4 regions of the Nocardia sp. CA-135953 genome follow, and region 3 is predicted to be linked to each of the others. Evidence: riboswitches for the same ligand, from Rfam matches in the RefSeq annotation. Region 3 holds a riboswitch; each other region holds the start of a gene.

Region 1 (5,598 bases), 1.2 Mb from region 3:
CGGCACTCGCCGATTCCCGTACCGGTATCTTCACCCAGGCCGAATCCCTGGTCGGCATGGGCATCGCACTCGATCCGCGTTGGGCGGGAATGGATTCCGCACTACTTACCAATGCGGTGCTGAGCGTTGCCGAAATGCTCGGCAGGCTTGCGGTCAGCGGGCCGGACGAGTATTCGCGCGAGCGATTGGAAGGCTTCGTCCACTCCATCGTCCAACTGCTCGTCGGCGCTCCCGCCGCACAGTCGAAGGAATGATGGGTTCAGCTGTTGCGACCGACTCGCGCCAGTCGCATTGTCTCGGTGAGCAATTTGGACACGGCGGCGGCTTCGGTGAGAAAGCCGTCGTGGCCGTCGCGGGAGTGCACGATCTCCAGGCCCTCGCAGCCCGGCAGCCCGTCGGCCAGTTCCTGTTGAGTTCGCAACGGGTACAAGCGATCCGAGTCGACGCCGCCGACCACGCACGGTACCGGGGTGGTGGCGAGGGCGGCCGCGATGCCGCCGCGCCCGCGGCCGATATCGTGTCGGTTCATCGCCTCGGTCAGTAGCACGTAGGTGGCGGGATCGAAACGGCTGCAAAGCTTTTCGGCCTGGTGGTCCAGATAGCTCTGTACCGCATAGCGGCCGCCGTCGCGCGGGTCCTCGTCGCCCTGCGCATTGTTCTCGAAGCGGTGATCGAGTTCGCCCTCGGTGCGGTAGGTCAGGTGCGCGATGCGGCGGGCGATGCCCATGCCGGTCGTCGGGACGCGATCGGTGTCGTGGTAGTCGCCGCCCCGCCAGTCCGGATCGGCCTTGATGGCGGCGATTTGCGTTGTCTGCGTGCCGATCTGGTCGGCGGTGGCGCGTGCGCCGACGGCGAGTACCAGTGCGGAACCGACCCGTTCCGGCGCGCCGACCATCCACTCCAGCACCCGCATGCCGCCCATCGAACCGCCGACGGCGGCGGCCAGGCGTTCGATGCCGAGCAGATCGAGCAGCGCCGCTTCCGCGGTCACCTGATCCCGGATCGAGATCTCCGGAAACCTTGCACCCCAAGGCTTTCCGTCCGGCGCGAGCGTCGAGGGGCCGGTGCTGCCCTTGCAGCCGCCGAGCACATTCGTCGCGATGACGCACCATTCGTCGGTATCCACCGGTGCGCCCGGCCCGACCATGCCGTCCCACCAGCCGGGCAGCGGATGGATATCGTCGGGCACCCCGACGACATGCGAATCGCCGGTCAGCGCGTGCTCGACGAGCACCACGTTGTCCAGTGCGGGGGAGAGTTCACCCCAGCGCTGCACGGCCAGATGAACGTCCGGGATGACTGCGCCGCTCTCCAGTCGCACGTCCCCGATGGCGATGATGCCGAGCCTCCCGTCCGGCGGCGGCAGGGCCACCGCGGACGAACGCGCGGTACTCGGGTCGGTCACGGTCACGACTCCGCCTCGCCAGCGCTCGGCTCCGTCGCGACCGAGGGTGCTGTGTTGATGGTTCGCTCGCTCACGGTTGATGGTTCGCTCGCTCACGTCGTCGCCGCCGTGAAAACAGCCCGCTGCGGACAATGCGTTGCCGATGCCGGGGGAATCACGAGGGAACGCACATCCTCGATGCTAACTACCCGACTGAACCGGGCCGTGGTCCGGTAGACCGGGAGTGCGGCCGCGGACGCGATGGGGTCACTCATGTCGTGCTCCAAAGGGTTGTTCGCCAGCAGGTCTTATCGTGATCTGGGTAACGGACAACAACTCATCGGAAATACCTCCTGAAGTGCGCGCTTGCTCTCGACCATCGAGAGCCCGGTCATCACCCGGAGCACCCCACCGCTGCTGGAGGGTTGCCGTCCAGCAAGCCGGGGCTTCGCGCTGGCACTCATGACCTGACGGACATGGTAACCGGCGCGCGGTCGGCGACTGAAATCCGTTATCGGTTGTCCGCCGGTTCGGTCGCGGGCTGCCCTGTGCATACACGCATGAACTCGTCGAACGACGTGGTGAATCCGCCGCGGGCCGCCGCGGCGGCCGCGGCGGTGTCTTCCTCGTCGAAGATCGAGTTCTGGCACTCCATGCTGAGGTGGCCGATCAGCTGCCAGGCGCCGATGACCAGTTGCACCGGCAGCGCATCGGGCTGGGTGCCGAGTCGCTCGGCGATCGCGTCGGCGATCGCGGTGTTCTTGTCGTCGGCCAGTTCCATGCTCTGCGCACTGACCGTCGGACTGCTGCGCAGGATCCGCTGCATCTGCTGGAAGCGCCGGAACGACAGCGGTCCCTCGGTATTCACCGCGGCCTGGTCGACGACAAGCAAAAAGGCCTCGCGCAGCGATTGCAGCTCATTGCCGGTGACCGGGAGTCCACGCAGGCATTCGGCGATCGCGAGTCCGAAGTCCTTGACCGGCCCGAGGACGATGGCCTCTTTGCTGTCGAAATACCGATTGATCGTGCGCGGGGACACATCCGCACGGTCCGCGATCTGTTCGACCGTGGTCGCGTCGAATCCCTGTGCGTCGCACAGGTCGAGCGCCACCTCGATGATGCGCAACCGGGTCTGCTGCTTCTTGCGCTCGCGCAACCCCGGACCGCCGGACGCACTGGGCCCTGGGTTCGCTGGGGCGCGCACAGCGTCCTCGGCTGTGGCGCTCGCGCCGATCGGCGTCGATGACTCGAGCATGGACTCATGTTAGCGCAATCGGATTCATTCGTGTCCTTAGCAGCCAAATGTCGTAGTACGACATTTTTCTATTGACGACAAATGTCTGCCAATGACAGGATGGCTACACGAACTTCGGACGAGGAGACCAAGGTGAGCGAGACTGCGACAGCGGTGGAAGTTCTGGAGAAGCAAACGAGTTCGGCACGCTGGCTGGCCCTGGGGGTGATCGCATTGGCCCAGCTCATGGTGGTTCTCGACGCCACCATCGTGACCATCTCGCTGCCCTTCGCCCAGCGGGATCTCGACATCAGCGACGGCAATCGGCAGTGGATGCTGACCGCCTACACGCTGATCTTCGGCGGCCTGCTGCTGCTCGGCGGACGGCTGGCCGACTACCTCGGGCGGCGGCGGATCTTCATCGTCGGCCTGGTCGGCTTCGCCGGTGCGTCCGCGGTGGCGGGTCTGGCGCAGAACGCTGCGGAGCTGTTCGCCGGACGGGCGCTGCAGGGTGCGTTCGCGGCGCTGCTCGCGCCCGCGGCACTGTCACTGCTCTCGGTGACCTTCACCGAGGCCAAGGAGCGCGCGACCGCGTTCGGCGTCTTCGCCGGTATCTCCGCGGGTGGTGCGGCACTCGGCCTGATCGCGGGTGGCGCGCTGACGGAATACGCCTCCTGGCGCTGGTGCCTGCTGGTGAACACCCCGATCGCACTGCTCGCGCTGCTCGGCGCGCTGGCCTTCGTGGTGAAGGATGTGCCGACACCGCGCACCGGCGGCTATGACGTGCCCGGCGCCGTCACCGTGACGGTCGGTCTGATCGCCATCGTGTACGGATTCAGCCGCGCCGCCGAGGACGGCTGGCTGGCCGGCAGCACCCTCGGGCTGCTCGTCATCGGTGTCGCCCTGCTGATCGCCTTCGTCGCCATCGAGCGTCGATCGTCGAATCCGCTACTGCCGCTGCATATTCCGGGTGAGATCAACCGCGGTGGCGCCTTCCTGGCGGCGTTGCTGATCCCGATCGCGATGTTCGCGATGTTCCTGTTCCTGAGCTACTACTTTCAGATCACCCTCGGCTACTCGTCGCTGAAGGCCGGTTTCGCCTTCCTGCCGTTCCCGGTGGGCATCGCGATCTCCGCCGGTATCACCAGCGCGCTGCTGCCGAAGCTGGGCCCGCGCCCGCTGATGGTGGCCGGGGCCGTGCTCGGCGTGCTCGGTCTGGTGTGGCTGGCGCAGCTGAGCTATGGCGACAGCTACGCGGTCGGCGTGCTGCCCGGGCAGCTGCTGATCGCGCTCGGTATGGGCCCGCTATTCGTCGGGATGCAGACCGTCGCGCTGCATCAGGTCGAGGAGGAGGACTCGGGTGTGGCCAGTGCGCTGTTGAATGCGGCACAGCAGGTCGGCGGCGCGGTCGGTACCGCACTGCTCACCACCATCTCGGTGCAGACGGCCAAGACCTTCGCGCAGAACAATCCGACGGTGGACAACCTGATAGCCCGCGCTTCGATCCACAGCTACGACGTGGCGTTCTATGTCGGCGCCGGCTTCTTCCTCGCGGCGATTCCGGTGATCGCGTTGATGATTCGGGACAAGCCGGAAAATCTGATCGAGGGATCCGAGCAAGACGCGCGGATTCCGGTCGCGGTCTGATCCTGAAATAGCGATGTCCGGGTGTCCGATGGGATGCCCGGACATCGCTATTTCGGCAGGGGCCGACCTACTTGGCGGTAACGCAGCTTCACACGGGGGGCTACCCGCGCGGTGAGAACAATGGCAGCAGTACGCTTGTCTTGTTTGCACCACTCGTCTCGCGGACAACGCGGGACATATACGTTGTCTGTTGGAACAGCTGGGGTCCGCTCACAAGCGTGTTCGCCTGGCCGTGCAATAAGGGCACCATCCTAGGAGGACACGAAGATCCATGTCCAAGATCAAGGTTGAAGGCACCGTCGTCGAACTCGACGGCGACGAGATGACCCGGATCATCTGGCAGTTCATCAAGGACAAGCTGATCCACCCGTATCTCGATGTGAACCTCGAGTATTACGACCTCGGCATCGAATATCGGGACAAGACAGACGACCAGGTCACGATCGACGCCGCGAATGCGATCAAGGAGCACGGTGTCGGTGTCAAGTGCGCCACGATCACTCCGGATGAGGCCCGGGTCGAGGAATTCGGCCTGAAGAAGATGTGGCGCTCGCCCAACGGCACCATCCGCAACATTCTCGGCGGAACCATCTTCCGCGCGCCGATCATCATCTCGAATGTGCCGCGTCTGGTTCCCGGCTGGACCAAGCCGATCATCATCGGCCGTCACGCATTCGGCGACCAGTACCGCGCCACCGACTTCAAGGTGTTCCAGGGCGGCACCGTCACACTCACCTTCACCCCCGAGGACGGCAGCGAGCCGATCGTGCACGAGGTCGTGCAGATGCCCGAGGACGGCGGCGTCGTGATGGGTATGTACAACTTCAAGAAGTCCATCGAGGACTTCGCGCGGGCCTCGTTCAACTACGGCCTGCAGCAGAACTACCCGGTCTACATGTCGACCAAGAACACCATCCTCAAGGCCTACGACGGCATGTTCAAGGACACCTTTCAGGAGGTGTTCGATGCCGAGTTCAAGACCCAGTTCGACGCGGCCGGACTCACCTACGAGCACCGCCTGATCGACGATATGGTCGCCTCCTCCATGAAGTGGGAAGGTGGCTACGTCTGGGCCTGCAAGAACTACGACGGCGACGTGCAGTCCGACACCGTGGCCCAGGGCTTCGGCTCGCTCGGCCTGATGACCTCGGTACTGCTCACCCCGGACGGCCGGACCTGTGAGGCCGAGGCCGCGCACGGCACCGTCACCCGGCACTACCGCCAGCACCAGCAGGGCAAGCCGACCTCGACCAACCCGATCGCGTCGATCTTCGCCTGGACCCGCGGCCTCGAGCACCGCGGCAAGCTGGACAACACCCCCGAGGTGATCGGC
Region 2 (5,598 bases), 3.0 Mb from region 3:
CACATCGCAGATCAGATCGACATCGGAATCCCGGAACGGTCGCCCCGCGCGGGTGCCGGGCAGATCGGTGCCGAACATCAGCGCCTCGGGATTGACCGCGTGGATCCGGCGCAGCGTATCGGCCACCTTCATATGCACCCGACCGAAGCCGGTCGCCTTCACCCGCGCCCCGCGATCCACCAGATCCAGCAGATAGGGCAGCCCCTCCTCGGACATGCCGAGATGGTCGATGGAGAAAACCGGCAGCTTCGAGATCACCGGCTGCATCGAGGTGAGCATATTGCCGTCGATATACACCTCGACATGCCAGCCGACGAGGTCGTGCGCGCGCAACGCCTGCAGCGTCATCGCGGTGATATCCGGGGCCGCGCGCTTGACGTTGAACCGCAGCGCACGCACACCGATTCGGTCGAGTTCGTTGATCTCTTCGTCGGTGGCGTCGGGGTCCAGCGCGGTGACGCCGACCCACCCTTCGCCGAGCTCGGCCAGCGCCGCTTTCAGATAGGTCTGATCGGTGCCTTGGAAGGATCCGCTGACCACGGCGCCGCCGCTGACATCGAAGCGCGACATACGCTTTCGATAATCGGCGATGGTGAACGGGTCGGGCAGGTAGCCCTCGTTCTCGGCCAGCGGGAACCGCGGGTCGAAGATGTGGAGATGGGCATCGAACACTTGTACAGAATGCCTCAGAGACGGAATTTCCGCTGCGGCAGACCCGACAGATTTTGTGCTGCCGCAGCCGTGTCGGATTGTCGAGAACCACAGGAGGTGACTGTCACCCCCTGTGGCGTTCGCACTAGACCTTGTGCGGCTCGCTGGCGCGCAGCATGTCCTCGCGCTCGACGACCTTGACGCGCTCACGGCCCTCCGGCTCGCCGAGGGCGCGTTCGTGCGCGTCGAGGCGGTACCAGCCCTGCCAGGTGGTGAACGGGATGCCCTTGTTCTCGAGGAATTCGGTGACCGCATCCAGTTCCGGCTTCGCGGCCGGGGTGAAGTTCACGCTGTCGTCGAGCAGGCAGGCAACGGTCTCGTTGGCATCGCCCTTGGTGTGGCCGATGAGGCCGACCGGACCGCGCTTGATCCAGCCGGTGACGTAGGTGGCGGGCAGATAGCGATCCGCACCGTCGGCGTCCTCGTCGACCAGGACGCGTCCGGCCTCGTTCGGAACGACACCGGCCTGATCGTCGAACGGCAGGTTGGTCAGGTTCTGCGACAGATAGCCCACGGCGCGGTAGACGGCCTGGACGTCCCAGTCCTTGAACACGCCGGTGCCCTTGACATTGCCGGTGCCGTCGAGCTGGGTGCGCTCGGTGCGCAGGCCCGCGACCTTGCCGTCCTCGCCGAGGATTTCGGCCGGGGATTCGAAGAAGTGCAGGAACAGCTTGTGCGGGCGGTTGCCGACATCGCGGATGGCCCACTGCTCGAGGGTGTTGGCGATCATGTCGACCTGCTTGGAGTGGCGGCGCGCGGCCTCGGAGCCCTCGTCGTAGTCGATGTCCTCGGGATCGACGATGACCTCGATGGTCGGGGAATGGTCGAGTTCGCGCAGCTCGAGCGGGGTGAACTTGGCCTGCGCCGGGCCGCGGCGGCCGAAGACGTGCACCTCGACGGCCTTATTGGCCTGGAGACCGCTGTAGACGTTCGGCGGGATCTCGGTCGGCAGCAGCTCGTCGCCGGTCTTTGCCAGCACGCGCGCCACGTCGAGTGCGACATTGCCGACACCGAGGACCGCGACCTTCTCCGCCTCCAGCGGCCAGGTGCGCGGCACGTCCGGATGGCCGTCGTACCAGGAGACGAAGTCCGCGGCGCCGTAGCTGCCGTCCAGGTCGATGCCGGGGACGGGCAGCGCGCGGTCGGCGTTGGCGCCGGTGGAGAAGATCACCGCGTCATAGAACGTGCGCAGATCGTCGAGGGTGATGTCGGTGCCGTAGTCGATATTGCCGAGCAGGCGGACCTGCGGCTTGTCCAGCACCTTGTGCAGGGCGGTGATAATGCCCTTGATGCGCGGATGGTCCGGCGCGACGCCGTAGCGGATCAACCCGAACGGCGCGGGCATGCGCTCGTACAGGTCGATACTCACCTCGGCATCGGACTTCATCAACGCGTCGGCGGCGTAGATTCCGGCCGGTCCCGCGCCCACGATCGCGATGCGAAGCGGGCGAGGCCCCGCGGTGTGCGCGTCAGGCCCGGAGGAGGCAGCTTGCGTAACAACGGAGGGCCCGTGCGCTCCGCTAGTCGACTCAGCACTCTGTTCGGTCATCTTTTACGCGCACCCTTATGGTCGAAACAATTAACGGCGTCAGTCTTAGCTTAGGCTAACTTGACGCACCCTCTCGGTCGCATCTGCTGATGCGAACAGGCGGCCATCTCGGCTATGAAGCCGCGCCGCAATCCCGCGATTCTATCGGTGGCACAGCGCGCACCCTGCGGCGGTGCGTACACCGGGTGTTCGCTGCCCGGCCCACCTACCGTGACTACCCGCTCTGGGCACATCTATCAAATCCGCGCGACGCAGGTTCCGGGGCCGAATGCCGGATACCGCCGTCCACCAGGGATGATCGACCCATGACAGAGCAGCAGGGCACCGATGAAGAACCGGTAATCGAGGTCGATCAGACCGATCGTCGCTCCATCGCGCCGTTCATCGCGGCGGCCGTATTCGCCGCTGTCGTGCTGGTCGCGATCGTGCTCGGTGCGGTGCTTTCGCCCGCTGAGAAAAATGTCACAGAATCGGACAAGATCGCGGCCGCGGTGCAGCGCTACGCGGAGGCCCGCGCCACCACCGACAACACACCGCCGCCGGGCGTGGCCTGTCCGGACTTCGACGAGAGCAAGACGCCGCTCGCTGGTCAGTTCGGCGGGGCCGCGGCCGGAAAGTCGATCAAGGTCACCAAGATTGAGAATGCGATGGTCGACGGCGATAACGCCAAGGCGACGGTGACCATCGCGGTCGAGGGCCGGGAGACCCCGGCAACCTGGAATCTGACCCGCTCGCAAGACCGATGGATCGTCTGCCGTTGATTCCCTGTGCGCGGTGCGAACTGGGGTTTGACATGGCGCCCCCTACCCAGGCAATCTCATTTTCGGGTCATGAGTACCAGCGCCAAGCCCCGGCTCGCTGGTCGGCAACCCTCCTCCGCGGTGGGGTGCTCCGGGTGACGACCTGGCCGCGCACCGAAACCCAGGTGCGGCAAGCGTGGATTCACAGGAGGATCGCATGACATATGCCGGTGACATCACCCCACAGCAGGCGTGGGAGTTGTTGCAGGACAACCCCGAAGCTGTCTTGGTAGACGTGCGCACCGAGGCCGAATGGCGTTTCGTCGGTGTGCCGGATACGACCTCGATCGAACGGCCGACGGTGCTGATCGAATGGGTGGACAGCAACGGCGCCCGCAACGGTGAGTTCGTCGAGCAGCTGACCAAGGCGCTGGCGGGGCGCGATCCGGCTGCGCCCGTCGTCTTCCTCTGTCGCTCCGGACAGCGTTCCATCGGTGCGGCGGTCGCCGCGACCGGGGCAGGCATCGCCCCGTCGTTCAATGTGCTGGAGGGCTTCGAAGGCCCGATCGATGAGCTCGGACATCGCGGTGGCTCCGGCTGGCGCGCCATCGGCCTGCCCTGGCGGCAGTCATGATCACCGGCGGTTCGTTCGACAAGCCGCTGCCCGAAGGCGTCGGTCCCGCGACGCTCGGCGTGCGAGGTGGCCTGCGTCGCTCGGGATTCGAGGAAACCGCGGAGGCGCTGTACCTGTCCTCCGGTTTCGTCTATGAGAGCGCCGAGGCGGCCGAGGCCGCGTTCACCGGCGATATCGAGCATTTCGTCTACTCCCGCTACGGCAACCCGACGGTCGCCATGTTCGAGGAGCGGCTGCGTCTGATCGACGGCGCCGAAGCGTGTTTCGCTACCGCGAGCGGCATGTCGGCCGTATTCACCTCGCTCGGTGCGCTTTTGGGGGCGGGCGATCGACTTGTCGCCGCGCGCAGCCTGTTCGGCTCGTGCTTCGTGGTCTGCAACGAGATTCTGCCGCGCTGGGGTGTGGAGACGGTCTTCGTCGACGGCGATGATCTGGATCAGTGGGAGCAGGCGCTTTCGGTGCCGACCCAGGCCGTGTTCTTCGAGACACCGGCCAATCCGATGCAGACCCTGGTCGACGTGCGCCGGGTGACCGAACTCGCGCATGCCGCGGGCGCGAAAGTGGTGCTGGACAACGTCTTCGCCACGCCGCTGCTGCAGCGCGGTTTCGAACTCGGTGCGGATGTGCTGGTGTATTCGGGCACCAAGCACATCGATGGTCAGGGTCGGGTGCTCGGTGGTGCGATCCTCGGCGCCGAGGACTACATCGATGGTCCGGTGAAAAACCTTATGCGCCATACCGGTCCGGCGCTGAGCCCGTTCAACGCATGGACTCTGCTCAAGGGTTTGGAGACGATGCCGCTGCGCGTGCGTCACTCGACCGAATCCGCGCTGCGCATCGCCCGCTTCCTCGAGGGCAACAAATCCGTCTCGTGGGTGCGCTATCCGTACCTGGAATCGCATCCGCAGTACGACCTGGCGACCAGCCAGATGAGTGGCGGCGGCACCGTGGTCACCTTCGAACTGAACGCGCCGGAGGCCGAGGCCAAGAAGCGGGCCTTCGAGGTCCTCAACCGCCTGCGCATCATCGATGTCTCCAACAACCTCGGCGATTCCAAAACCCTCATCACCCACCCCGCCACCACAACCCACCGCGCCATGGGCCCCGAAGGCCGCGCCACCATCGGCCTGTCCGACGGTGTCGTCCGCATCTCGGTTGGGCTGGAGGATGTCGAGGATTTGCTGAGCGATCTGGACCATGCGCTGAGCTAGACGGTACGCGGCCGTGCTGTCGGTGACGCCGGTGTGGAGTCGGCTGGCCGGTGGGTGGTTTCCGGCCGGCCGCCGAGATCGGGGATGCGGCGCGCTCTTTCGCGCCGCATTTCTGATTACCTAATTCGCAGGTTTCAGAGAGTTCTGCGCCCACTTGGTCGTACCGTCGGGCGCGTTGAGCGTGTCGATCAGCTCCACGGCCGAAAGCATCAGGACCGGTCCCCCGGCAACGATTGTCCCCAGAATGCCGCCGATCCCCGCACCGGCGATCGCGGCAGGTATGCAGCCGACCGCGAACAGCGGCAAACCCACAATGCAGCCGGTAACGCCCCCGGCGACCAGGCCGATCACGGTGCCGACGAATGTGCCGAGCGTGGCGGCGAGCCCCAATCGGGTCGAGAACTCCGCCATCGCAGCCTGGTTCTCGACGGGCGATGCGACCGGCGTGGCGGCGGGTCGCAGCTCACCGGGCGTCAACCGCAGCTCCTTCGCGTCTTTGCCGAGAGCGGAGTCGACTGTGAGCACCTTGTCGCCCACCGTGATTCGCGTTGGCACGACCAGCACGGGTGCGCCGCTCTCATCGCGAATCGTGAACGAGCTGTGCTCGTGGTCGAGTACGAAGGTCCCGCCCGATAGCGTGGTTGTCACGACACGTTCCACCGAGGTGACCTTGTACTCGATGTCATGTTCGGCGGACGCTTCCGCGTGGGCGGTTACCGGCACGATTGCTGCAACGCATGCGATACCGATCGC
Region 3 (5,598 bases):
GCGTACGGTTCGATCGGATTGGTGACATTCGCCGAGAACAGCGGGTCACCATGGCGTGCGGCGAGTTCCACCGAATCGCGGCTGGTCGCACTGCCGTGCCAGATGCGGATACGCGCCTGCCAGGGCCGCGGCAGCGCCTTGGCCTCGACCAGTGCCGGTCGGAATCGGCCCGACCACGTCACGGTATCGCTGTCCCACAGCGCCCGGAACAGTTCGTAGCCTTCGCGATTGCGATCCCACTGGTCCTCGGTGGTGACGTGGTACAACTTCGCCTGGGCCGCACCGTTGCCCTTGCCGATGATGAGTTCGAGGCGGCCGCCGGAGAGATTGTCCAGCGTCGAATAGTCCTCGAACGCGCGCACCGGATCCAACAGACTCAACGTGGTGACGGCGGTGAACAGACTGATCCGCGAGGTGACCGCGGCGATATGGGACAGGAGCACCGGTGGTGCGGCCGAGAGGAACGGATCCTCGTGCCGCTCGCCGACGGCGAACCCGTCGTAGCCGAGTTCCTCGGCGGTGCGGGCCTGGCCGATGACATCGAGCAGTCGCTCCCTGGTCTCTGGCAGCCGACCGGTATTCGGATCCGGCACCCGGGAGACAAGGGTGAACAGCAGGAACTTCATGCGATCACGACTTCTTCGGTAGGCCGGGCGGATTGATTCGCGAACTCGGCACGGTCTCGGTCTTCAACCCCCAGCGGTCGATGACCTGCTGGTAGGTGCCGGTCTGGATGGCGTTGTCGATGGCCTTGTTGATCGGGCCGATCAGCCCGTTGTCCTTCTTGGTGAGCACGCCGATCTCGCCTTGCAATGCGTCACCGGCACCGGAGAAGGTCGCGACGATCCGGGTCTGATTCGCGATGGTGCTGTGATAGATCGCGGACGGATTCGGGCCGATGTAGCCGTCCAGGCGTTGCGAGGCCAGTGCCAGGTAATAGTCGGTGACCTGCTGGAAGTAGGCGATATCGATCGGGGCCAGGCCCTCGGCGATATTCTGCTCGTTCCACTTGACCAGCAACTGCTCCTGATTGGTGCCGCTGCCGACGCCGATCCGCTTGCCCGCCAGGCTCTTACGATCCTTGAAATCGAGCGTGCTCTGCTTCGGGATCTCGAGCGCGACGGTGTCATTGCGATAGGTGGCGAAGTCGTATTTCTCCTTGCGCTCCTCGGTCACGGTGACATTGGAGATGAAGACATCGGCCTCGCCGGAGTCGACCCGCACGAAGTTCTGCGACCAATCGGCCACCTGCGCAACGAGTTTCAGCCCGAGAATGTCCGCGATGAGCGAGGCGAAATCGATCTCGGACCCGACGATGGTCTTATCGTCGGTGGCGTAGAACCGCAATGGCGGCGCGGCACCACCGGATCCGGTGACGACGAGTGTGCCGCGTTCCCGAATGGCCTGCGGCAGTTCGGCGGCAATGGCATCGACCTTGGGGGCATGGATCCGGCCGGACTGGCCGGGGGAGAGGTCGAAGGTGATCGAACCGGCGGGCTGCGCGGAGTTTTCCGCGTCCGGATCGGTGCCGCAGCCGGTGGCCAGCAAGGCGACGGTGGCGACCAGGCCGACCAGGGCAGAGAGCTTCATCGAATACCTGTTCATCGGGGAGCGCGCACCGCGCTCAGCGGACTCGGGACAGAAATGCGCGGGTGCGCGGGTGTTGCGGGTTGTCGAGTACGGCGGCGGGCGGACCTTGTTCGACGATCACGCCGCCGTCGAGGAATACGACGGTGTCGGCGACCTCACGGGCGAAACCGATTTCGTGGGTGACGATCACCAGCGCGGTCCCGCCGTCGGCGAGACCGCGGATCACATCGAGGACTTCGCCCACGAGCTCCGGATCCAGCGCGGAGGTGGGTTCGTCGAAGAGGATCACCGGCGGTCGCAGCGCCAATGCCCGCGCGATGGCCACGCGCTGCTGTTGTCCGCCGGACAGGCGCCGCGGGTAGGCGTCGGTCAGATCGCCGATGCCGACCCGCTCGAGCAGATCCCGTGCCTCGGCCTCGATTTCCGCACGCGGGCGACCCTGCGCGGAAATCGGTGCGAGCGTGACATTTTCGAGCACCGTCAGATGCGGGAAAAGATTGAACTGCTGGAAGACGAAGCCGATATGCGAGCGCTGTTTTCGCACTTCGCGGTCCGACAGCGCGTGCAACTTATTGCGGCGCAGCCGATATCCGATCAGTTCGCCGTCGATGTGCACGGTGCCCGCGTCCAGCGACTCCAGATGGTTGACCACCCGCAGCAGCGTCGACTTGCCGGAGCCGGACGGTCCGATCACAGTGACCACCTCACCGGCGTGGACCGTGAGGTCGATGCCACCGAGTACTTCGGTGCTGCCGTAGGACTTGCGCACCCCGCGCACCTGTACCGCGGGAGGCGGGGCCACCGGCGCGCTCATCGAGTCGCTCCGCGTGGTGCGGCGGAACCGATTTCGGCGATTTCGCGCAACCGGCGCCAGACTTTCTGCACCGGTGTCGGTGGGGGCGTGCGGTGCGCGCCCTTGGCGTAGTGGCGTTCGATATAGAACTGCACCACCGTCAGAATCGTGGTCAGCACGATGTACCAGACGGTGGCCACCATGAGCAGTGGCACCACCCGGCCGTTGCGGCCGTAGATCACTTGGACCTGGTAGAAGAGTTCCGCGATCGCCATGACCGAGACGATCGAGGTGCCCTTGAACAGGCTGATCACCTCATTGGTCGCATTCGGCAGAATCGAGCGCATGGCCTGCGGGACGATGACGGTGCGGAACTGGCGCACCCGTGGAATACCGAGTGCCGCAGCTGCTTCCAGCTGCCCCGGATCGACCGAAACGTATCCGGCCCGGATGATCTCGGCCGCATACGCCGCCTGATGCAATGCGAGGCCGATGACCGCCGCGGTGAAACCGCTGATCACCCCGTTCACCTCGAAGGTGAGAAAGGAAGGGCCGAACGGGATTCCGAGCGAAAGCGTGTGGTAGAGGTAGGCGATGTTGAACCAGAACAGCAGTTGCACGATCAGCGGAATCGAGCGGAACGCCCAGATATAGACCCACGAGATCACCCGCAGCACCGGATTGTTCGACAGGCGGGCGATCGCCAATGCCGTGCCGATCAGGAAGCCCAGTGCCGTACCCCACAGGGTCAGCTCCAAGGTGACCTTCAGCGCCGACAGCACCGATTTCGCGGTGAAGTACTTGGCGAACGTCGACCAATCCCAGCCCGGATTGGTGGCCAGCCCGTGGACGAACTGCGCGAGCAGCACGAGGGCGATGGCGCTGACGACCCAGCGCCACGGGTGCCAGGATCTGGCGATCGCCGGCGCGTCGGTAGTGCCTACGGTGGCGGTGTGTGCAGCCGGTATCGGGACTTCCGATACCGGAGTATCGGATGCGACGGATGCGCTCATACTTCGGTTCCTCCATCGTTCCCGGCGGAAGCACCCGCACCCGGTGACCGGGGGGTTGCTGCGACGTCGACGAGCCAGGTCTCTCGGTCGCTCTGGATGGTGTGTCCGACGCCGAGCACGGGTCGGTCAATGGGTCTAGCCGAAATATCATGCGAAGCAGGCGAAGTCCGGCACAAGGGTACGAATCAGCGTGAGCGCAGACCTTGTTTGTATGCTCGTGAGCAGGCACTATTGGCTCGTTCATGCAGCGGATCGCGGCATTTCGGACCAGGTTTTCCGAGTGCTCTTCGTCCGGATCGCCCGCCTGCGCAGCGCCGCAGCGGTCCATCGGGACGCGCGGCGCGAACGTGTCGAGCGCCGAAATAAGCGCTGCTGCGAAGGTTTGCCGGAGTACTCTCGGACCTCGATTCGTGCCCGCCGACGAGGAGGTCCGCCGTGTCCCTGCTGCGCCGTCTGACCACGCTAGCCGCCATCGCGACCGGTACGGCCGCGCTGACTCTCGCCGCCCCCGGCATCGCCGCCGCGGGTCCGGCGCCGATACCCGCACCCGGCGTTCCGGCCGCGACCGCACCGTCCACCCAAGCCGCACCAGGTGATCTGTTCGCCGGTTACCAAGCCGTCGTGGACGCGCTGCGCACCGTCGGCATCGACCCGTTCCTGTATCCGGCGGTCGCGCCGTTGTGCTCCGGCACCGGCAGCCTCGGTCTGGTGCCCGCGGTTGCTGGCGCAGTGACCGGGCCGTGGCCCAAAACCACGGTGGCCATTCCGGGACTCGACCCGACCGCCGTCAAGGCGGGCCAGGTCATGTTCACCTTCGTCCCCTACGGCCTCGGCCCGGACGGCACGAATGCTTCGGGCATGAACGTCGCCTGGGTCAACCTGGCCAATGGCCGCAGCGGCATCACCGCCATGGGATCGATCTCCGATGTGGTCCGCACGATGGTGCCCGCCGAAACCCCGACCGAGATGAGGCCACTGGCCGAACGCGCCATCCAAGACTTCTTCGCCGTATTCCCGGTCGGTGGGGTGCGCGCGGTTCCAGTCGACACCGGATCCGGCACAGTACTCGCCGCAGTCTTCGGAACCCTGAACAACAACACCACCCCCTGCTTCTTCCTCCCGACCATAGGACTCACCACAGTGCGCTGACCCCCGAGGACCGATCAAGATCAGGTGGCACTGGCGGCTGGGTCTTCTCGGGCGCTGCCCACGGACTCCACCTGATCTTGATCAGCGGGTCAAGGGGCGGGATTTCCAGGTCAACGCGGCGGTGCGGTGGGCGCGGCGGGAGCGGGTCCAGAGGCGGAGGTAGGCGTCGATGGAGATCGGATGTGCCAGGGCCGCAAGGGCGTCGGTGCGGGTCGTGGCGCCGCGTTCCAGCGAGCGCGCGAGCAGGCGGCTGGCGACCGCGGCGCCGTAGCCGATGAGACCGGCGGTGCGTATGGAGCCCCGGCCGCCGATCGCGGCGAGTGGGGGCGCCCAGTAGGCCAGTGTCGCAACGGTGCCCACCGCCGCGCCGCCGATTGTCGTGCCGCCGTAGGCGGACCACAGCCAGCGGTTGTAACCGGTCTCCAGTTCGGCTGCGCCACGGTACATTCGGGTGCTCGCCGCTCGGCCTGCCGCGACCAGCGCGGTCCGGCGACCCGAGCGACGCAGCGCGCGGGCGATATCCAGGTCCTCGGTCGGGCTCGCGGCGACCGCGGCATGCCCGCCGATGGCGTGGTAGGCGGTGGCGTCGAACACCAGGAACTGCCCGCAGGCCACGGCTGTCGAGGGGCGCAGGCTGCGATTGGCGGCCGCGATCGGCAGGCTCGTCGCCCACGACCAGCACAGCAGCGGCTGCACCAGCGCCTCGGCCAGTGATTCGGTCACCTGGTACGGCCACGGTGACAACAATGCGGTTCGGCTGCGGCGCAATTCGGCGGTCGCCGCGGCGATCGCATTCGGTGCCAGTCGCACATCGGCATCGAGAAAGATCAGCACCGTGGCATCCGCCAACTCGGCCAGTCGCGCGCAGGCCGCGGCCTTTCCGGTCCATCCGGGTGCGGGTTCGGCCTCGGAGCGGAACACCGTGAAGCGCGAATCGCCCGCAATCGCGTCGAGCGCGGCCGCTTCGGTCCCGTCCGAGGACGCGTCGTCGAGAATCAGCACCCGCAGTCGCGGCACCCCCACCTGGCCACGGAGATCATTGATCAGATCGGG
Region 4 (5,598 bases), 2.9 Mb from region 3:
GCCTGCCGCTCGACCAGCTTCCGTTCGACCAGATGGGCGATGTGCCGACTGACCGTCGACGCATCCGAATGCACCGCATCGGCGAGTGCACCCGACCGCATCGGCCCGTCACAGAGCAGCCGGAACAGAATCGCGAAGGCTGCGGGATCCACGCCGTCCCGGCTGCGCAGCTGCGCCGCGGTCCGTTCGCGCATTCGCTGTAGCCGGGTGAGCTGCATCGCGATCGCCTCGACCGCCAGCCCGTCCTCATCCACTCGACTCACCTTTACTTGCGTCAATCAACTAATTGCGTGATACAAGTATGTGTGCGAGCCAACGGCTAGGGCAAGCGAATATGCGGCCTTTACCGGCCCTTGAACTTCGGAGCGCGCTTCTCGAACACCGACTGGATGGCCTCGGTCAGATCCTCGGACGGCAGGAATGCGGAGTTCCACGCGGAGACATAGCGCAACCCGGCGGCCACCTGATCCTTGGTGCGCTGCTCGAGCACATCCTTCGCACCCTGCACCACCAGCGGCGGATTCGCGGCGATCTCGCGGGCGACGGCGTGCGCCGCGTCCAGTACCGCCTCCTGATCGGCGAATACATCGTTGACCAGGCCGATCTTCTCGGCACGCGCCGCGTCGATGTCTTTACCGGTGTAGGCGAGTTCGCGCAAATGGCCCTCACCGATGATGCCGGGCAGCCGGTGCAGCGATCCGATATCGGCGACGATCGCGACCTTCGCCTCACGCAGGCTGAACTTCGCGTCCGCGCTCGCATAGCGGATATCGGCGGCGGCGATCAGATCCAGCCCGCCGCCGATGCACCAGCCGGAAACCGCGGCGATGACCGGCTTGCGGCAATCGGCCACCGCGGTCACCGAGGCCTGCATACTGCGCACCTCGTAGAGGAAGTCGGTGCGCGGTGCGGCCAGCGCCCTATCCGCCATCAGCGGACCGAATGTGCCGGTCATCGCGGGCAGGTCGAGTCCGTAGGAGAAATGTTTTCCGGAACCGGTGAGCACAATGGCGCGAACCTCGGGATCGGCGTCCAGCCCGCGGAAAATCTCCGGCAGCTCCCGCCAGAAATCCGGACCCATGGCATTGCCCTTGCCGGGGCCGGTCAGCGTGACCTGCGCGATGTGGTCCTTGGTCGCAACGGTGAAAGCCTGCCAATCAGTCATTCGTATAGCGTAAAGCAGAAGTGCTCTAGCCAGCCGACCAGTCCGTGCCGCGCGCAAATGCTGTGCAAAGTCGGTGCGCCGCACCGGTTCTCCCATCGGACATCGCGACCACTGACCGAAAACTCGACCGGCACACTGCCCGCAATCGCTCTACTCTGGTTTCATGCGCAGGTCGCTTCCACCAGTCGCATGCCGGGTCGCGGATACCCTGATCGCGCGCGGCCACCATGGTGTCATCGTCACTCAGCCCGCCCCCACACCCACTGCCGCCGATGCCGCGCGGGCACTCGGCATCGATGTGGGCGCCATCACGAAATCACTGGTGTTCCTCCTGGATGACGATCCGGTGCTGCTGCTGGTCTCCGGTGCACACCAGGTCGATCTCGGGCGCACCGGCGAACGGCTGGAAGGCAAGCTCACCCGCGCCCCCGCCGCGATGGTGCAGGCGGTGACCGGTCAGCCCATCGGCGGCATCGCGCCGGTCGGCCATCCCACCAACCTGCCGACCTGGGTGGACAACGTGCTGTCCACGCACCAGGAGGTCTGGGCCGCGGGCGGCCATCCGAATACCGTGTTCCGCACCTCGTTTCGCGAACTGGTACGCATCACCGCCGGGCTCCCGATAGACGTGGACTAAGCGCCACTCAGACGCTCGGCGTAGTTTCGTCATGTGAGCGAGCGAACCATCAACACAGCACCAACGGTCGCAGCGGACCCGAGCGCCAGCGAGGCGCAGCTGTGAGCGAAGGTCAACCCCCCGCCACGGACATCCGGATTCCCGATGATCTGAGCGGTATCACCGCCGAGTTGTACCGCGCCTCCATGCGGCACTATCCGGCGGGCGTCACCGTCGTCACCCTGGGCTCCGTGAACGGCCCGGTCGGCTTCACCGCGACCTCCTTCGCATCGCTGTCCCTGGAGCCGCCGCTGGTCTCCTTCAATATCGCCCACACCTCGTCGAGCCTGACGGCATTGCAGGCGGCCGACTCCGTTGTGGTCCATTTCCTCGGCGAACACCAGCACGATCTGGCCAAGCGATTCGCCCGCACTGCCGACCAACGCTTCAGCGACCGCTCGCTGTGGACCACCCTGGACACCGGTGAGCCCGTGCTGCACGGCACGCCCATCTGGATCCGCGCCAACATCCAGCAGTTGATCCCCATCGGCGACCACACCCTCGTCGTCGGCCTGGTGACCCGGGTCCACGACAACACCGACGAACAGCCGAGCGCCGCTCCCCTGCTCTACTACCGCGGCCGCTACTACCGCCCGACCTCGCTCGAAGACTGAACGCGGCCGGGCGGATTCACCTGCGCGGCAACGCTATAGATCGAGCGATGAGCCAGGTGCGCACCTCGATGTGAAAGTTGCGGACGGCGCAGATCAGCCGATCGAGCACGGCGCGGCGCCGTCGTTGGTTTGGGGGTGGGCGAAGGCGCGGGTCTCCGGTGTCGGGTTCCAAAGTCCGTCAGTACTGGCGTAATTCCACGACGCACCCTTGTCGACAAGAGTGGCGATGGCCTCGACCAGCCGATCCACATCGGCGGTGCTGGTGCCGAGGCCGATACTGGCACGCAGCGCACCGTCGAGGCCGAGCCGCTCGAGCAGCGGGTGGGCGCAGAAGCGGCCGTCGCGAATGCCGATGCCGTGTTCGGCGGAGAGATAGGCCGCGACGTGGCCTGGGACGAATCCGTCCAGGGTGAAGGCGACAATGCCGACGGTGTCGGGGCTGTCGTCCCAGATGCGCAGCAGTTCGACCCCCGCAATCGCGGACAGCCCGGCGCGCAGGCGATCGGCGAGCTGTCGCTCATGCGCGGCAAGGGTTTTCGGATCGATCGCGCACAGCGCCTCACATGCGGCGGCGAGTGCGGCCGCGCCCAGGACATTCGGCGAACCGGCCTCGTGACGCTGCGGCGCCGATGCCCATTCCGCCCTGGTGGTGGTGACCTCGCGGACCGCCCCGCCGCCCGCCAGATATGGTTCGGCGGCATCGAGCCAATCCCGGCGTCCGACAAGCACTCCCGCGCCGAACGGTGCGTAGAGTTTGTGACCGGAAAAGGCGAGGTAGTCGATTCCGGTGGCGCGCAGGCTGATTCGACGATGCGGTGCCAGTTGCGCGGCATCGACGAGAATGCGCGCACCGCACTGGTGCGCGATGGTGGCCAGGCGCTCGAGCGGCAGCACCTCACCGGTCACATTGGACGCGCCGGTGACCGCGAGCAATGCCGCCGGCTTACTGCACAATTCGGCGATCAGCTGGCGGATCGTCTCCTCGACGGTCGCCGCGGCCTTGACGACGCGGCGACCGTGCCGGGTCCAGGGCAGGAAGTTCGCATGATGTTCGATATCCAGCACCACGGTGTCGCCGGGCACACAGGCAGCGAGCAGATTCAGCGAATCGGTGGTGTTGCGGGTGAACACCACGACTTGGTCGTCGGCGGCGTCGAGGAAGCGGGTGACCGAACCGCGCGCGGCCTCGTAGCACTCGGTCGAGATCCGCGAGGCGTAACCGGCGCCGCGGTGCACGCTCGCGTAGAACGGCAGCAGCTGCTGCACGCGGTCGGTTACCTGCGCCAATGCCGGTGCGCTAGCGGCATAGTCGAAGTTCGCGTAGGTGGTCGTTCCGCCCTGTACCAGCGGCACTTGGAGATCGTCGCCGGAAACCCGGGCAAGGGCGGCACAGGGGGACGGCAGTCGGCAGGGCGGGTAAACAGAGCTCTGCTCGATTACAGCGGTCATCACAAATCCCATCGGCTGTAGGACCCGAAATCAGCTGATCATCCGAGTCCGCGCTTGCCGCACCCGGTCGGGCTGCGGCCCGGTCGTCACCCGGAGCACCCCACCGCGGAGGAGGGTTGCCGACCAGCTAGCCGGGGCTTGACGCTGGTACTCATGACCTGAACCGAGATTGGCAGATACCGCACCGCCCTGTCAACCGGGTCCATCGCTGCATATACATGCAGTCAAATAAATAACCTTGCAATGCCGAGTGATGTGCGATCTGATCGAGAGGTGACGCTTTCCCTGCTGCTCAGCTTTATCGGCCTGTGCATTCTGCTGTCGATCACGCCCGGCCCGGATTCGTTTCTGGTGCTGCGCTTCTCGATCGTGGACGCGCGACCCGGCATTGCCGCGGCGATCGGCTCGGCATTGGGCGGGATCGTGTGGGCGGTGGTGGTCGCGGCAGGTGTCGCCGCTCTGCTGGAACAGTCCGCGACGGCCTACCGCACACTCAAGGTCATCGGCGGAATCTATCTGGTGTACTTGGGAATTCGCGCGCTGATCGATCACCGCAAGCAGCGCAGAGCGGGCACCGCCGCGGCGTCCGGACAGTTGGCCGCGCAGGCTCCCGCCTCGATCCGCTCGGCATTCGCCGCTGGCGTGGTGTCGTGCGTGTTCAACCCGAAGGTCGGGCTGTTCTACCTGGCGGTACTGCCGCAATTCCTGACCGATGTCACATTTCTGAACACCCTCGCCCTCGGCGCCATCGAATGCTCCATTGCCGCCGTCGAGATGATCCTGCTCGCCATGCTGGCGTCACGAGCGGTTGCCATGTTGCGCCGCCCACAGGTTCGCGATCGGCTCGAACAGATCAGCGCGGCCGTACTCGCCGCGCTCGGCATCGGCACGGCCGCGTCTGCCGCGTAATCCGAAATGCGCCGGGCCGGCCGCCACCGACCAGGCGCAAAGTGTCACCGGTTCGGCTGAATCTCCTTGCGCCACAACAATAGTGATGCGATCAACGAGATGACGACGCGGCCGTGAGCCACCAGAACGCCTGCCGGAACCCGGCAATGGGTACTGGGCTGTCCAGAGGAATTCGACGACCTGTCCCAGCAGCAGGTGTCCACCGCGCTCGGCATCGACCGCAGCGAGGTGGTCCGGCTGATCGACGGCCTCGAGGAGTCCGGTTTCGTCATCCGAACCCGCGATTCGGCGGACCGGCGTAAATACCGGCTGTCCATCCCCCAGGCCGGACGCGCCGAGCGCCGCAAGACCGACGAACTCATCGAAGAGGCCGCCGAGCGGGTGCTGTATCGCCTCGACGAGGACGAGCGGCAGACCCTGCGTCGCCTTGCGCTGAAGCACTGGGCGAAGAACTCTGACCGATACCGCAGGTACCGTAGACAGTTGGTCACCATGGCGTTTGCCCACTGGTAACCCTGCTGTGAAACAACAACGAGGAAGCGCAAGGCGTGTCAATGAGAGGTGGGCAGGACGTGATGCTGCGGCCGCAGGTCGACACGGCGGTGGGCACAGGCCCGACCGACCGGCTCCGCACCCCCGAACCCTTGCTACGCGCCGCACTCGCGCCGCAGGCCAGGACCCTTGTCGACATCCTGAACAGCACCGCGCAAGCCCATCCGGAGGCGCCCGCGATCGATGACGGTCGCATAGTGCTCAGCTACACCGAATTGCTGGCCGAAATCGAC

The links. Region 3 has a riboswitch for S-adenosylmethionine ahead of ACQPXH_RS23230 (amino acid ABC transporter permease). Riboswitches for the same ligand answer to the same signal wherever they lie in the genome.
Region 1: another riboswitch for S-adenosylmethionine. It lies ahead of metX (homoserine O-acetyltransferase MetX); the one in region 3 lies ahead of ACQPXH_RS23230 (amino acid ABC transporter permease).
Region 2: another riboswitch for S-adenosylmethionine. It lies ahead of ACQPXH_RS03595 (rhodanese-like domain-containing protein); the one in region 3 lies ahead of ACQPXH_RS23230 (amino acid ABC transporter permease).
Region 4: another riboswitch for S-adenosylmethionine. It lies ahead of ACQPXH_RS02940 (aminotransferase class V-fold PLP-dependent enzyme); the one in region 3 lies ahead of ACQPXH_RS23230 (amino acid ABC transporter permease).

What each region holds. Positions count from the first base shown of each region.
Region 1 covers NZ_CP192082.1:6,276,923-6,282,520, reverse strand. Annotated here, with positions in the region: gene ACQPXH_RS28900 (hypothetical protein) at 1-254, shown strand, start outside; gene metX (homoserine O-acetyltransferase MetX) at 260-1,372, opposite strand; SAM riboswitch class IV at 1,742-1,852, opposite strand; gene ACQPXH_RS28890 (TetR family transcriptional regulator) at 1,896-2,639, opposite strand; gene ACQPXH_RS28885 (MFS transporter) at 2,772-4,265, shown strand; gene ACQPXH_RS28880 (NADP-dependent isocitrate dehydrogenase) at 4,537-5,598, shown strand, end outside.
Region 2 covers NZ_CP192082.1:766,102-771,699, reverse strand. Annotated here, with positions in the region: gene ACQPXH_RS03610 (amidohydrolase family protein) at 1-672, opposite strand, end outside; gene ACQPXH_RS03605 (FAD-dependent oxidoreductase) at 797-2,260, opposite strand; gene ACQPXH_RS03600 (Rv0361 family membrane protein) at 2,566-3,021, shown strand; SAM riboswitch class IV at 3,087-3,203, shown strand; gene ACQPXH_RS03595 (rhodanese-like domain-containing protein) at 3,218-3,634, shown strand; gene ACQPXH_RS03590 (O-succinylhomoserine sulfhydrylase) at 3,631-4,845, shown strand; gene ACQPXH_RS03585 (hypothetical protein) at 4,966-5,598, opposite strand, start outside.
Region 3 covers NZ_CP192082.1:5,054,533-5,060,130, reverse strand. Annotated here, with positions in the region: gene ACQPXH_RS23245 (LLM class flavin-dependent oxidoreductase) at 1-626, opposite strand, end outside; gene ACQPXH_RS23240 (ABC transporter substrate-binding protein) at 631-1,605, opposite strand; gene ACQPXH_RS23235 (amino acid ABC transporter ATP-binding protein) at 1,625-2,404, opposite strand; gene ACQPXH_RS23230 (amino acid ABC transporter permease) at 2,401-3,396, opposite strand; SAM riboswitch class I at 3,406-3,499, opposite strand; gene ACQPXH_RS23225 (hypothetical protein) at 3,832-4,545, shown strand; gene ACQPXH_RS23220 (glycosyltransferase) at 4,627-5,598, opposite strand, start outside.
Region 4 covers NZ_CP192082.1:638,707-644,304, reverse strand. Annotated here, with positions in the region: gene ACQPXH_RS02960 (MarR family winged helix-turn-helix transcriptional regulator) at 1-254, opposite strand, end outside; gene ACQPXH_RS02955 (crotonase/enoyl-CoA hydratase family protein) at 344-1,165, opposite strand; gene ACQPXH_RS02950 (YbaK/EbsC family protein) at 1,329-1,802, shown strand; gene ACQPXH_RS02945 (flavin reductase family protein) at 1,988-2,455, shown strand; gene ACQPXH_RS02940 (aminotransferase class V-fold PLP-dependent enzyme) at 2,549-3,904, opposite strand; SAM riboswitch class IV at 3,950-4,063, opposite strand; gene ACQPXH_RS02935 (LysE family translocator) at 4,178-4,813, shown strand; gene ACQPXH_RS02930 (MarR family winged helix-turn-helix transcriptional regulator) at 4,967-5,326, shown strand; gene ACQPXH_RS02925 (Pls/PosA family non-ribosomal peptide synthetase) at 5,389-5,598, shown strand, end outside.